2 regions of the Hyphobacterium marinum genome follow, and region 2 is predicted to be linked to the other one. Evidence: predicted binding sites of a transcription regulator. Region 2 holds the regulator's gene; the other holds the start of a gene.

Region 1 (7,529 bases), 580 kb from region 2:
TCGAATTTCTTTTCGCCCCGCAAGTGATCATGAAAGGACACGGCGAGTGTCTGGCCGTAGAGGTCACCCGCAAAATCGAAGAGGTGAACCTCCAGCCGCTCCTGCTTGCCATCGACCGTGGGCCGGACACCAACATTGGCGACCCCCGCCATGTCCTGCGTGTCGCCCGGACGCCTGACACTCACCGCGTAGACGCCATGAGCCGGACGCACGAAGTCGCCCAGCGCGACATTGGCCGTAGGAAAACCAATCGTCCGCCCGCGCCGGTCGCCCTCTTCGACCACACCATCAAGAATGAAGGGCCGCCCCAGCCACGCTTCGGTAGCGTTCATGTCCCCACCGGCCACCGCATTGCGAATAGCGCTGGAGGAAATCTTCTCCCCGCCCGCTTCGACGAGACCGGCGGCATGAGCGGTCATCCCCCGCGCTCTGGCCAGTTCAGCCAGCGCGGCGAAATCCCCGGCCCGGCCCTTACCGAACCGGAAGTCAGCACCGACGACGACTTCGCGGGCGGCAATGCGATCATTGAGGATGTCGGCGACAAAAGCCTTCGGCGTGCGCGCCGCCATGTCCGCATCGAACGTCAGGACATGCAGGCGGTCAAACCCCATCTCCGCGAAGATGGCGTTGCGCCGGTCATCACTCATCAGGCGGAACGGCGGTGCGTCCGGCTGGAAGAAACGGCGCGGGTGCGGCTCGAAGACCGCGACAGCCGTAGCGAGCCCGGATGTTCGAGCGCGATCAAGCGCCTCATCCAGCAAGGCACGGTGCCCGCGGTGGACACCGTCAAAATTCCCCAGGGCCAGGACACTGGGCCGTAAATCTCCGGGTCGGGTGTCGCCGCGCAGGACGTCCATCGGGCTGCGATCAGCCTGCAGTCTTGCGGCGGCGCGTCCGGACCATCACGGTCGCCACCGCCGTCATCGCGATGTCGTCCCCGACCGTGCATGCGCAGTCCATGGTGACGATGCGCGTCTTCATGTCGATGGCCTTGACCGTGGCCTTCGCAACCAGCGTGTCGCCGATCCGTACCGGACGCTGAAAGCCGATATCCATGCGCACGAAGATCGCGCCCGGCCCCGGCAGCTGGTTGCCCAGAACACCGGACAGGAAGGAGGCGATCAGCGCACCATGTGCGATGCGTCCCCGGAAGGGGGTCCGCCGCGCATAATCCTCGTCGAGATGGAGCGGATTGAAATCGCCTGACACTTCGGCAAAGGCGCGCACCGTCGCGTCATCGACATGCCGCGTCATCTCGGCGGACTGACCGATCTGGATATCCTCGAGCGGAATGGGCTCCTGGTGGGACATGGGGTGTGGCGCTCCTCGCAGTGTCTGCTGCCGGTTTAAGCGGAGTTGGCCCCGTATTGTCCAGTCACGACCAGCGCAGCGACTGCGCCGCCCATCGGGACAGCACGCCGTATTCGTCCAGCGCGGCCTCTAGTCCGGCCTCGGACAGGCCCGCGTCGTCCAGCGATTCACCGAGAATACCGCCCGCGATGAACAGGGCATCGATGCCCCGCCCCGCGGCACCGGCAAGATCGGTCTCCGGCCCGTCGCCAATAGCGAGGATGCGATCCCGCCCGCCATCAAACCCCATTTCGGCAAGCGCCGCTTCGGCGAGGTCATAAATCGGCGCATGCGGCTTGCCCGAGACAATCGTCCGGCCGCCCATTTTCTCGTACATCCGGGCCAACGCCCCGGCACACCAGACCAGGCGATCACCCCACTGCACGACAATATCCGGATTGGCGCAGACCAATTCCAGGTCACGCGCCTTCATGGTTTCAAGCAGACCGATATAGTCACCCGGATCCTCGTTGAGATCATCCACCAGCCCGGTGCAGGCCACGAAACTCGCCGCCTCGAGCGCTACGAAATCGAGCTCCAGCCCTTCAAACAGGGCTTCGTCGCGCTCGTCCGGTCCCAGCCGGAAAACCGGGCCGGGCGCGCGCTCCTTCAGCGCCGCCCGTGTCGTGTCGCCGGACGTGACAATCCCGTCCCAGCTATCCGTGCCGGCTCCCATCGCGGCGAGCTGGCGGGCGAGATCGTCCGCCGGGCGCGGCGCATTGGAGACCAGTACGACCGTGCCGCCGTCTGCGCGAAAGCGGGCCAGCGCGTCCATCGCCTCGGGCAACAGGCGGTGACCGTCGCGGATGACGCCCCACACATCGCACAGGATGGCATCGTAGCGGTCAGAGATTTCGGAGAAGCCGTCGATGATTTGCATGGGCCGCCTTGTGCGGCGGCGGCGCGGACGATGCAAGCCGTGACGCGAGTCAGCTGGCGAGGCGGACCGAGTCGGCAGTGGTTTCGAGGATTTCCTCTTTCACCGGGCGCGGCTCGCCGAAGAGGTGACCCTGCGCATAGGCCACATCGATATCGAGGATTTCCACCACGGTGGATTCGCTCTCGATCTTCTCGGCGATCAGGTCGACGCCATAACGCGCGAACAGGCCGGCAATGTCTTCGGGCCGGATGGCCCCGGCCTCGATCTGGGCGATCTGCTCGCCAGTGCGAACCGCCTCGATCAGGCGCTGGCCTTCCACCTTGGCGAAGCGGATACCGGCGCGTTGCATCTCGGCGAGGTCAATATCGAGATTGCGGACCTGGTCGATGGAGAAGCGGAAGCCGTAATCGGCCAGGCGCGCCATGTTGCGCGCTGCCGCCGGCGAGCGCTCGTCAAAGGCGTTCTGCGAAATCTCGAAGATCAGCGATCCGGCGAGATCGGAATTGCGCCGCATGAAGTCGAGGAAGGCCGGGAAGAACGTCTCGTCGGTCAGCGAGCGAAGCGAGAGATTGCAGAAAATGCCGATCCGCCGGTCCGACTTGGTCAGGCGGCGTACGATCTGGATGCAACGGAAGAGCAGAAGATTATCCACCTCGCCGACGAGGCCCGCCTCCTCCGCAGCGCGGATGAACACCGCCGGCGCGATAATCGCGCCCTTGGCGTCGCGCAGGCGCGTATAGCTCTCGTAAAAGTAAGTCTTGCGCTGGGGCAGCGATACCACCGGCTGGAGATAGAGATCGACCCGGTTCTGCTCGAGCGCGTCGCGTACGACCTCGATGTCGATGTCACCGGTGGCGTCGGGCGCAATCGTGGCACCACGCTGTGAGGGCGGCACCGCCCCCATGCGCCGCACGAGGTCTTCGAGCACCTTGACCTCGTTGGTCAGGGCGGCTTCGCGTTCCACCGCTTCGGCGCGGATCGCTCCGGCGATGGTCTCGATGCGCGCCTGGGCCGCTTCCATCTCTTCGATGATCGAAAGATTGGCGGCCTGCAATTCGTGAATTTCCTGCTCGAACGTCTTGCGCTCGATCGACCGTGCCGCGGCACTATGGGCCTGCCCGGCGATGAGGAAGACGAACGCCCCCATCAGCCAGGCAAAGCTGGTCGACATCAGGCCGAACCGGTCAAAGGCCAGCGCGGCCACGACCGCGATCATGGCGTAGGTCAGCACGATCAGAATGTCTGTTGCGCGCGGCATCCCGCCCCCGTCTGTCGCGAATCAGTCCTGACCCGCCTGATAGCAGACTCGCGGAGGGGGTGTTTTCAGATCGTTAACGATTCCGGTCCGGATACGAAGACGGCGCACCCCGCGATCGGGATGCGCCGCCAGCGATTGGCAGTCGTGTGGGTCGTCCTAGGACGTGGTGTGCGGCCGGATCACGATTTCGACCCGGCGGTTCTGGGCCCGCCCGGCCGGCGTGTCGTTCGAGGCGATGGGAGAGGTTTCACCCATCCCGCCGACATAGAATCGGTCACGCATCACGCGTTGGGCAATCAGATAGCCGGCCACGGACTGGGCACGCTGTTCTGACAGGCGCTGGTTATAGTCCGCCGCGCCGGTCGAGTCGGCGTGACCGATGACGTCGACATAGGTCGCCGGATACTGGTTCAGCACGTCGCTGACGTCATTCAGGACCTCATAGAAGCGCGGCTGGATTTCCGACGAATTGGTGTCGAAGGTCACGTCGCCCGGCATGATCAGCTTCAGATCATTGCCTTCGCGGCGCACGCCGACGCCTGAATCACGCAGCGCTTCGCGCATTTCGCGTTCCTGGCGGTCCATGTAGTTGCCGATGGCACCCCCGGCGAGCGCGCCGACACCTGCGCCGATCAGCGCGTTGGTACGGCCTTCCTCGGAATCACTGGTATTGGTCAGATAGCCCAGCGCCGCACCGGCCAGAGCGCCGGCAATGACACCGCGCCCGGTATTGTTGGCATAGGTCTCGCCCGTCACCGGGTCAGTCGTGGTGCAAGCGGTCGCCAGCATGGCACCGGCGGCGATAATCAGCATTTGGCGTTTCATGGCCAGAAATCTCCTTCGGGTCTCTTCCCCCGCGCGAGGGATTGTAGGGCCTAACGCGCAAGTGCAACAATTAGTTTCTCCCAAAGCCCGAATTCTTTGGCAGCGCACCCTTGACGGCCCTCTCCCCCGGCCCTATCTGCGCGGCTGTTAGCAGTCGGGCCTGGTGAGTGCCAACGCGATCCGGACCGCTCTGCACGGGATCAATCACAACCATCAAATGGGTGAAACACCATGAAATTTCGTCCTCTCCATGACCGCGTGCTCGTGAAGCGCGTCGAGGAAGAAGCCAAGACCAAGGGCGGAATCATCATTCCCGATACCGCCAAGGAAAAGCCTCAGGAAGGCGAAGTCGTCGCCGTGGGCGGCGGAGCCATCAAGGACGACGGTTCGGTTCGCGCGCTCGACGTGAAGACCGGCGACCGCATCCTGTTCGGCAAATGGTCGGGAACCGAAGTCACGGTCGATGGCGACGAGCTGCTGATCATGAAGGAATCCGACATCCTCGGCATTCTCGAAGGCTGATCGCGGTCACACCGCTCCCTTCACTTCCCTAGAACAACACATCCGGAACGGAACGAAACACTATGGCTGCCAAAGACGTAAAATTCGGCTCTGACGCCCGTGAGCGCATGCTCAAGGGTGTCGACACCCTCGCCAACGCGGTGAAGGTCACGCTCGGCCCGAAAGGCCGCAATGTCGTGATCGAGAAATCCTTCGGCGCGCCGCGCACCACCAAGGACGGTGTCTCCGTCGCCAAGGAAATCGAACTCACCGACAAGTTCGAGAACATGGGTGCCCAGCTCATCCGTGAAGTCGCCTCGCGCACCAATGACGAAGCCGGTGACGGCACCACCACGGCCACGGTCCTGGCCCAGGCCATCGTGCGCGAAGGCATGAAGTCGGTTGCCGCCGGCATGAACCCGATGGACCTGAAGCGCGGCATCGACAAGGCCGTCTCCAACGTCGTTGAATCGATCAAGGCCTCCTCGACCCCGATCAAGGGCTCGGGCGAGATTGCCCAGGTCGGCACGATTTCCGCCAATGGCGAAAAGGAAATCGGCGACATGATCGCGAAAGCGATGGAAAAGGTCGGCAATGAAGGCGTGATCACGGTCGAGGAAGCCAAATCCCTCGAAACCGAGCTCGACGTCGTCGAGGGCATGCAGTTCGACCGCGGCTACCTGTCGCCTTACTTCATCACCGATGCCGACAAGATGATGGCGTCGCTGGAAGACCCCTACATCCTGCTGTTCGAGAAGAAGCTCTCCTCGCTGCAAGCGATGCTGCCGATCCTGGAATCGGTGGTTCAGTCCTCGCGTCCGCTGCTGATCATCGCCGAAGACGTCGAAGGCGAAGCGCTGGCCACCCTCGTGGTAAACAAGCTGCGCGGTGGCCTGAAGATCGCTGCGGTGAAGGCTCCGGGCTTCGGCGACCGCCGCAAGGCCATGCTGGAAGACATCGCCACGCTGACCGGCGGTCAGGTCATCTCCGAAGACCTCGGCATCAAGCTGGAAAATGTCACGCTCGACATGCTCGGCACGGCCAAGAAGGTCACCATCACCAAGGACGACACCACGATCGTCGACGGTGCCGGTGAGAAGGACGCCATCGAGGGCCGCGTCTCCCAGATTCGCAAGCAGATCGAGGACACGACCTCGGACTACGACCGCGAGAAGCTGCAGGAACGTCTGGCCAAGCTGGCCGGCGGTGTTGCGGTCATCAAGGTCGGCGGTGCCACCGAGACCGAAGTGAAAGAGAAGAAGGACCGCGTCGACGACGCCCTCAACGCCACCCGCGCCGCGGTGGAAGAAGGCATTGTCGCGGGCGGCGGTGTCGCGCTCCTGAAAGCCATCAAGGGCCTCGACGGCCTGAAAGGTGAAAACGAGGACCAGACCCAGGGCATCGGCATCATCATGCGCGCCCTGCAAGCCCCGATCCGCCAGATCGCCGAGAATGCCGGCGTGGAAGGCTCGATCGTGGTCGGCAAGATCCTCGAGAACGACAGCGCGACCTTCGGCTACAACGCCCAGACCGAAGAGTATGGCGACATGCTCGAGTTTGGCGTCATCGACCCGGCCAAGGTCGTCCGTCACGCGCTTCAGGATGCGGCCTCCATCGCCGGCCTCCTGATCACGACCGAAGCGGCCGTCGCCGAGAAGCCCAAGAAGGAAAGCGCCGGTGGCGGCGCCCCGGACATGGGTGGAATGGGCGGCATGGGCGGCATGGACTTCTAGGTCCACACCCAACCCGCTTACACGAATGAGGAAGGGCGGCCCACACGGGCCGCCCTTTTTCATGTCATGTGGTCCGGCTCAGGACTGCGGCAGAACGGAGAAGATCACCGTAATCGACCGGCCCTCACCCAGTTGTTCTTCAAACCGCGTTTCACCGGAGGTCGCGGTGACGATCCCGCGGTCGGTCTCTGTCCAGCCAGCCCCGGCGAGATTATCCCAGAGACTGATCACGACATGGGCCGCGCCCGCAGGGCAGGACGGCCCGGCGTCAGAACCACAGGGCTGTGCCGTGATGCTGTAGCGAACGGTTTCGCCCAGCGTGTCAGCGACAGGTTCGGACACGCCGTTGCCGCTGCTGACGCTGGTAACGCCTTCCGAAACGATGCGTCCGATACCGTCGTCGAGATTGACCTGGTAGGCCATGCGGATATCCGCCGAGGCACTCGGGACGAGGAAGACGCCGGTGGCAAGCATGGCGGCGGCGCTGATCGAGGCGAACGCCGTGCGCAGGGGTCGAAATAGCAGGAATGTCATGGTCGTTGAGATCCATTGTCTGATGGAGTGGAGCGAAACGAACACACCCATCAGACCGCGCAGCACCTGACTGACCGGTCTGTTGGCGGCACGGCAAGCCTGGGTAAAGGCGCGCTTTTCTTCCTCACTGACCCGGGCTTCTATCGAAACGGTCTTCTTCGGATCACGTCGGGTGGGGCGTTGGTTTCGCATGGCTCAGAACACATGGGGTCTCTTGCCGCCAAGAGTGACAGAATTCGTGTCGGGCAAAAGCAAAATCGTGTCGGGACACGCTGACTCACAACTGCAGGGCGGCCAACAGCGCCTGTTGTGGGCTCACTCCACCACCGCCCGCAGGCAGTCGAGACGGGCTATAGACCGGTCGATCCGGCCCTCGCTGAGACGGCCCTCGTCGACGGCTTCCCCGATCCACCGCGCAAATTTCTGCGGCAGTTCCGGGTCCGGCGCG
Region 2 (7,529 bases):
AAACACTGATGGCTCCGGCATGCGAACGCCTGTCGGTCTTCCTGCCGGCGGACTACGACACGCCGCTCAATTCGGTCTTCGTCATGGGGGTGAATTCGGCCGGTTTTGCCTTCGGCGATCCGGTTCTCTACATCGGCTTTCACCGCATGTATGACGACCTTCCAGCGCTGGAGCTGGTCCTGGTCCACGAGCTCTATCACGGTGCGCAAGGTGCCTATCGCCCGGTGTCCGAAGAAACCGAAGCGGCCCTCACCGAAGACGAGCGCCGCGTACTCGACTATCTGCGTAATGGCTATCTGGAAGGTTCGGCCATGTGGGTCGCGGACCCGGCTGATTTCGAGGGCGACGGGGCGATGCTGGACTACTTTCAGACCCGGCTGGAGCGCGGCGTCCGTGAGCGCGGCAATCTCTTCACTTTTTTCGAAGCCTCGCTTTACCAGCTGGCGAATGACCCGACGACCGATCCGCGGCGGCATTACTTTGCCGGCTTCACCGGCGAGGAGCGCAATTACAATGTCGGTTACATTATCTCACGCGCCATCGAGGCCAATTATGGCCGCGAACGTTTGGCTCAGGTGATGACCGAGCCGCCGACCGTCTTCTACCGGCTCTATGCCGAAGCAGAAGATCGGAACGGGCCGGAACTGTCCGAGACGTTCCTGGCGATCCTGACCGACATGGAAGCCGCGCTGGAGCGGGCGGAGGCCGAAAACTAGGCCTTCACGTCGACACTGCCATCCGATCCGCCGCCCTCGGCTTCGGCCGGGCCGGTCGAGACCGCGACCATGGCCGCGCGCAGCGTACGCTCGCCAATGACATAACCGGGGGCCATCACGACGGCGATGGTCCCGGACGCGTGTTCGGAGGGAAACTGCGCCGTGGCCTGGTGCCGGTTGGGATCAAAGGCGTCGCCGGGGGCCGGGTCGACCTTTTTCACCCCATGGCGTTCGAATGCCGTCAGCAGGGCGCGCTGGGTCAGTTCCACGCCGTCGGCGAGCTGTTTGCCAGCCTCGCCCATCTCGTCGCGGTTCACCGCATCGAGCGCACGGGCGAGATTGTCCGCGACGCCGAGGAGATCACTGGCGAATTTCGACACCGCATAGTCGCGGGTTTCCTTGACCTCGCGCTCGGCGCGGCGGCGGGTGTTCTGCGCATCGGCGAGCGCGCGCATCATGTCCTCGCGCGCCTTTTCAAGTTCCGCTTCGAGGCGGTCGATCTCGCTGCCGGACTCAGAATCGGCATCCGCCTCGGCCTTTTCCGCTTCGGCGAGGGCTTCGGCTTCGGCCTTCTCGGCCGCCGCGACGATGGATTCGATGTCCTCGTCGTCCACTTCCGGGGTTGCGGGCTTGGTCGTCTTGTCACTCATGTCCGTTCAGGTCCGTTTCGTCCGTGTCACGTCTTCGCACCGTCGAGCAACCTGCCGACGACGCGCGCGGTATAGTCCACCAGCGGAATGACGCGCGCATAGTTCAGCCGCGTCGGGCCGATCACGCCGAGCGCGCCGACAATCCGCTTTTCCTCATTCATATAGGGAGAGACAATCACACTGGAACCCGAGAGGGAGAAGAGGGGATTCTCAGCGCCGATGAAGAGGCGCACGCCCTGTCCGCTTCCAGCCTTTTCCAGCAGGGCAATGAGGTCTTCCTTGCGTTCGAGATCGTCAAACAGCATGCGGATGCGTTCAAGGTCCTGCGTGGCCTCGACGCTTTCGAGCAGGCGGGCGCGGCCGCGCACGATGAGCGAGCGGGCTTCGCCGCCCGACCAGTCCGCGAGACCTTTTTCCACGAGCGCGCTCGCGGCCTCATCAAGCTGGGCGCGGCGTTCGGCGATCTCGGCGCGGATGGCGGCGCTGGCTTCGGTGAGGGATCGTCCCTTCAGGCGCGCAGAAAGGTAATTACCCGCCTCCATCAATGCGGCCGGCGGCAGCCCGTCGGGCGCGGTCATCAGCCGGTTTTCCACCGACCCGTCGGCGAAGACGAGGATGGCGAGGGCTTCGGTTGCCGACATCGGCACGAATTCGACATGCTTCAGCGCGGCTTCCCGGGTCGGGGCGAGCACCAAACCTGCCCCGCCGGCGAGCCCGCCCAGGACCGAGGACGCTTCGGAGAGCAGGTCATTGATATTGCGCGACGTTCCGGCAACGCGGGTCTCGATGGACTTGCGTTCTTCAGCCCCGAGATCGCCGACCTGGAGAAGCCCGTCGACAAACAGGCGAAGCCCGGCATGGGTCGGCATGCGCCCGGCGCTCTGGTGCGGTGCCGAGAGCAGGCCGAGTGCGGCGAGATCCGCCATGGTGTTGCGGATCGAGGCGGGTGACAGGGCTACGCCGTCTTTCTGTGACAGGGTGCGCGAACCGACCGGCTCACCGGTGTCGAGATAGGCCTGCACGATCTCGCGGAATATCGCGCGCGAGCGACCATCGAGATCGGCGAGGCTGGGGGTGGATCGCGGCGTGTCGGTCATGATGATCGTTGAGTTAGGGCAAGGGGGCGGGGCTTGCAATCGGGGCGAGGCTTTACCCCCGCCCGGCGGGCGTCTAGACGGGGGCACTTGAACCGGAATGGAGTCTCCCATGCGTCCTTACGGCCGCGCTGCCGACGCGCTGCGCACGATAGAAATCGAGACCGGCGTTTCGCCCTATGCGGAAGGCTCCTGCCTGATCAAGTGCGGCAATACCCACGTTTTGTGTACCGCCAGCGTGGAAGAGAATGTCCCGCCCTGGATGCGCAATTCGGGCAAGGGCTGGGTGACCGCCGAATACGGCATGCTACCGCGTGCGACCCATACGCGCGGACGGCGCGAGGCCGCCGCCGGGAAACAGTCGGGCCGGACGCAGGAAATCCAGCGCCTGATCGGACGCTCGCTGCGCGCGGTGGTCGATCTCAGGAAGCTCGGCGAGCGCCAGATCACGCTCGACTGCGACGTCATCCAGGCCGATGGCGGCACGCGCACGGCGGCGATCACCGGGGCGTGGGTAGCGCTGTCGCGCGCCTGCAACTGGCTGGTCGAGGAGGGCGTGCTGGACGTGAGCCCGGTCCACGGTCAGATCGCGGCGGTATCGTGCGGCCTCGTCGGAGGGGAAGCGCGGCTCGATCTCGAATACGAGGAAGACCGGGTGGCGGAAACGGACGCCAATTTCGTGCTGACCGATGACGGCGGTGTCGTCGAGATCCAGGCGACGGCGGAAGACAAGCCGATGCCGGCGAGCGCGTTCGACGACCTCTTCACGCTCGCGCGAAAAGGGGTGAAGGAACTGGTCGGGATCCAGCGGTCCGCGATCGGCTAGCGGTCGATCTGCCAGGACAAGCCGGCGAGTTTCCAGCCCGTGCTTTCCCGCCTCAACACCCAGAGGTGGCGGCCCTGAACGGTCACGGTCTCACCCGCGTTGTCGAAATGCGTGGTAAAGCGGGCCGATTTCCAGCCATGCACAGGTCCCGCCTCGATGACCTCGTCGGAAATCACGATCTCCCGGATTGGAAAGGGACCCTTGGCGGCGGCAAGCGCCACGTCAATGCCAGTCACGGCCGGGCCGTCGTCCGGCCAGAGGGTGATGTCCTCACACATGAACTGACGTAACCGGTTTGAATCATTGGCGCGTTCCGCGGTGACCCAGTCGGCCTGCAAGGCGAGAATGGCCATCCTGTCGCTGGTACTCGTCATCCGTGGCTCCGCATTGGTTTCGGATAGAAGCGCTTGCCCTGATTGCGGAAATTGTCAATCCTGCGATAAAGAGAAGGCGGCGGGAGCGCGCTGGGGGGCTGAAAATGGCCCGTCCGGCTCTCACACTTGGGAAGGGGCTAGGACCGCACAGGCCCGCCCCCGCCGCCTCTTCAAGGGCCCCGTCTCCGTCACAGGGAGGTCGGGGCCTTTTCCTGACCGGCCCTTGAGGTGGGGTCCAGGGGCCGGCTTTAATCCTCTTCATCGTCGCCCGGCTCGCTCTCGTCGAAGACGAGGAGGTCGCCCGGCTGGCATTTCAGTTCGCGGCACAGCGCCTCCAGCGTGGAGAAGCGCACCGCCTTGGCCTTGCCGGTTTTCAGGATGGACAGGTTTGCCATCGTAATACCGACACGGTCACACAACTCTGTGAGCGACATGCGCCGCTCGAGAAGCATCCGGTCGAGGGTGACGCGAATGGACATGGTTCGCGCCTCCTAGATTGTCAGCTTCTGTTCCTGGCGCATTCGCGCGCCTTCCCGGAACACTTCGGAGAGCACCATGAGCGCGACAACCGCGAACCAGGCTCCGAGATTGATATTCAGCGTCGCCTCGATTTCCGCGCCGCGTGCGACCGGCAGGTCGAACAGCGTCAGCGACAGGGCGACCATGGCGCGGGCGACATAGCCCACCGCCTGGTAGATCGCGACCGCGAAGGCAATGACCCGCAAATGGCCGGCATTTTCCGGCACGAAGGGGTCGCCCGCGATCAGCGTGGCGAACATGCGGCGCAACCGGTCGACCAGGACCAGGAGCGTCACGATCTCGGCGACAAAGAGCGGGAAGGACAGGATTTCGGCCGCGTCGAGCCGCGCCAAAACCGTCTCCAGCACCGAAGCGCCGACGAATTTCATGATGAAGCCGACGATCACGAGGACCATCGTTGCCGAGACGACGACCAGCGCCGCCCAGAGCAGATACCAGGTCACATCGAGAGCGCGTTTGAGCACACCGACGAGTGTCACCCGTCCTGTTTGCGTCATACCTCATCCTTCCACGGCCCGGTGCGGGGTCCGCCGGTGCGGTCAGACTGTCTGCCACACCGGCGGCCGCCCGGGCCACCCCGGTCACGCGATCGTCGGGGCGACCGCAAAGACCACTCCGGCACCCACCGAGAGCAACAGCACCGCGTTGAACGCGACCATTGCGATGGAGCGTGCCATCGAATCAAAGGACCTGACCATTTTCATTCTCCGTTACGTTAGTGTTCGACCAAACCGTTTGCGTTTGTTATCCGGACGATCATTTCCGCCGCCCGTGGATTTATCGATAAACATAAAATTTCGGGCGCGCAAGCAAAAAATATCGTTTTTCGATATGAATTTTTTGAAAGACGATAAAATATCTGAAAGGTTTGCCCCGTGAGACAAGTCCCTGAATGGGTTTTGGCGACCCATAATCCCGGCAAAATCAAGGAGTTGACCGGACTGCTCACGCCGAGGGGAATCGTGCTGCGCAGTGCTGCAGATTTTTCGCTTTCTGAACCCGATGAAACCGAAACGACATTTGCCGGCAATGCCGCGCTGAAGGCCCGTGCGGTCATGGAGGCCACGGGCCTGACCGCCCTGGCTGATGATTCCGGGCTTTCCGTCACGGCACTGGGCGGCGCGCCGGGCGTCTACTCGGCCGACTGGGCGGGAGAGCCCCGTGATTTCGACCGGGCGATGGGCCGGGTGTGGACCGAACTCGCCGATAGTGGTTCGACCGACCGGAGCGCAGCCTTCGTCTGCACGCTGGCGCTGCTGGAGCCGGGCGGTGAGCCACGCTTCTATGAGGGCCGGGTAGGCGGGACGATCGTGTGGCCGCCGCGCGGAGAAGGCGGATTCGGCTATGACCCGATCTTCGTGCCCGAGGGCGAAAACCGCACCTTCGCGGAAATGGGTGCGGACGAAAAAAAGGCGCTGAGTCATCGCGGCCGCGCGCTGGCTGCGCTCATGGCCGCTGAATTCGGGTCATGACACCTTCCCTCGGCCTCTATCTCCACTGGCCGTATTGCGCGCGGATCTGCCCCTATTGCGATTTCAACGTCTACAAGTCGCGCGCCAGCCATGACGATCTGGTCGATGCGATTCTCGCCGACATGGGTCACTGGCGCGAGCTGACCGGCAAACGCCCGCTCGCCTCCATCCATTTCGGCGGCGGCACGCCCTCTCTCCTCAAACCCGCTCAGCTTGAACACCTGATTGCGCGGGCTGAAGACTTGTGGGGGCTCGAGGCCGGAATCGAGATCGGGCTGGAAGCCAATCCGGATGACCAGGCCGCCTTCGCCGGGTTGGCCGCTGCCGGGGCGAACCGGTTGTCGCTGGGCGTGCAGAGTTTCGATGACGCCGCCCTCAAGGCCCTGGGCCGTGCCCATGACGGGGACGGTGCGCGGGCGGCAATCAAGGCGGCGCAGGCGGCGTTCCCGCGTGTCTCCTTCGACATGATCTATGCGCTGGAGGGTCAGGGTCTTGATGACTGGCGTGGCGAACTATCCGAAGCCATCGATTACGGCACCGAACATCTCTCGCTTTACCAGCTAACCATCGAGCCGGGCACCGCCTTTGCGAAACGGGTGGAACGCGGCGCGCTCATTCCGCCCGGAGAGGACCTCGCCGCCGATCTCTATGCGCTGACGCAGGAGCTATGCGCCAAAGCGGGTCTGGAGGCCTACGAGATTTCCAACCATGCGCGCGGCGTTTCCGCGCAATCGGTTCACAACCGTCTCTACTGGACGGGCGGAGACTGGATCGGTGTCGGGCCGGGCGCACACGGGCGGCTGGGGTCCGCGTCCGGCGGCGGGCGGCTGGCCACCGAAGCGCGGGCGCGGCCCGAGGCCTACCGGGCTGGGGTAACAGAGACCGGGCGCGGGCATGGCGCACCGGAAATCCTCAGCGCCGATGCCGAAGCCGCCGAACGCATCCTGATGGGGTTACGCATTACCGACGGGCTGGACCGGGCTGCCCTGCGGGCCGCCACGGGGCGCGATATTGATATCGGTGCGGCCGAACGCTACGCCCGGCAGGGCCTGCTGACACTCACCCCGGACCGGGTCGCTTTGACACCAGAGGCCCGGGTCTATGGCGACCGGATGGCCAATGAGCTGGTACCCGACTAGAAGCCCGCGGGCTCGAAACTGCGCGGTGCGGGTTCGATCACGGTAAATCCACCACGCCCGACCGAGTAGACGGCGAGGCCGCGCTCGATCCGCCCGTCGGCCCGGAAACGGAAGAGGCCGTCCGCGCCGAGGAAGCCTTCAGGATCTTCGACCGCCGCGCGCGTAAACCCGTCGCGCGCCCCGGCCAGATGCAGGGTCAGCAACACGCCGTCATAGGCCTGACTGGCAATGCGGGAGGGGGCTTCGCCATAGGCGGCTTCGTAGCTCGCCACGAAACGGGACCGGGCGGCTTCGTCCGGACCGGCAAACCAGCCCCCGCGCAAGACCGGCTCGCGAATGGTCTCGGGATCGTTCCACAGGCCGGTGCCAAGGAAGCGAACTTCGGCCGGGTCAACATCATGATAGGGCAGGAGCGGGCCCAGCATGCGCAGGCGGACCCCGCCCTCGGGCAACATCACCGCCTCATAGCCGGTATCGGACCGGGCCAGCCGCGCTGCGGCGCTGGTCATGGCTTCCACGCCGCCCGAATAGGGCTCGCTGGCGACGAGACTGCCGCCGCCCATGCGGGATTCGGTGTCCATCGCATCGCGGACAATATTGCCATAGGCCCCGGTCGGTCCGAGATAGGCGAAGCGGGAAAGACCGGTGCGCGTCGCATATTCGATGACGCGTGCGACCTCGGTTTCCGGCGGGAAGCTGAGGAGATAAACGCCATTGC

What was found. Region 2 encodes HrcA, which represses chaperone genes, less so after heat shock. Its sites were predicted from a motif close to GTTAGCANTCNNNNNNNNNGANTGCTAAC; they were not measured.
Region 1: a site for HrcA is predicted at 4,460-4,488, ahead of groES (co-chaperone GroES). Genes of this name have one in related genera too.

Annotation. Positions count from the first base shown of each region.
Region 1 is NZ_JAZDRO010000001.1:965,325-972,853, reverse strand. Features, by position in the region: gene V0U35_RS04585 (bifunctional riboflavin kinase/FAD synthetase) at 1-857, opposite strand, end outside; gene V0U35_RS04580 (MaoC family dehydratase) at 868-1,311, opposite strand; gene V0U35_RS04575 (TIGR01459 family HAD-type hydrolase) at 1,376-2,230, opposite strand; gene V0U35_RS04570 (EAL domain-containing protein) at 2,280-3,488, opposite strand; gene V0U35_RS04565 (YiaD family glycine zipper/OmpA-like lipoprotein) at 3,645-4,313, opposite strand; gene groES (co-chaperone GroES) at 4,545-4,835, shown strand; gene groL (chaperonin GroEL) at 4,898-6,547, shown strand; gene V0U35_RS04550 (hypothetical protein) at 6,626-7,273, opposite strand; gene V0U35_RS04545 (glycoside hydrolase family 3 N-terminal domain-containing protein) at 7,397-7,529, opposite strand, start outside.
Region 2 is NZ_JAZDRO010000001.1:382,192-389,720, forward strand. Features, by position in the region: gene V0U35_RS01855 (DUF5700 domain-containing putative Zn-dependent protease) at 1-716, shown strand, start outside; gene V0U35_RS01860 (nucleotide exchange factor GrpE) at 713-1,366, opposite strand; gene hrcA (heat-inducible transcriptional repressor HrcA) at 1,393-2,463, opposite strand; gene rph (ribonuclease PH) at 2,573-3,286, shown strand; gene V0U35_RS01875 (YybH family protein) at 3,283-3,660, opposite strand; gene V0U35_RS01880 (helix-turn-helix domain-containing protein) at 3,909-4,139, opposite strand; gene V0U35_RS01885 (DUF2975 domain-containing protein) at 4,152-4,697, opposite strand; gene rdgB (RdgB/HAM1 family non-canonical purine NTP pyrophosphatase) at 5,076-5,672, shown strand; gene hemW (radical SAM family heme chaperone HemW) at 5,669-6,811, shown strand; gene V0U35_RS01900 (penicillin-binding protein activator) at 6,808-7,529, opposite strand, start outside.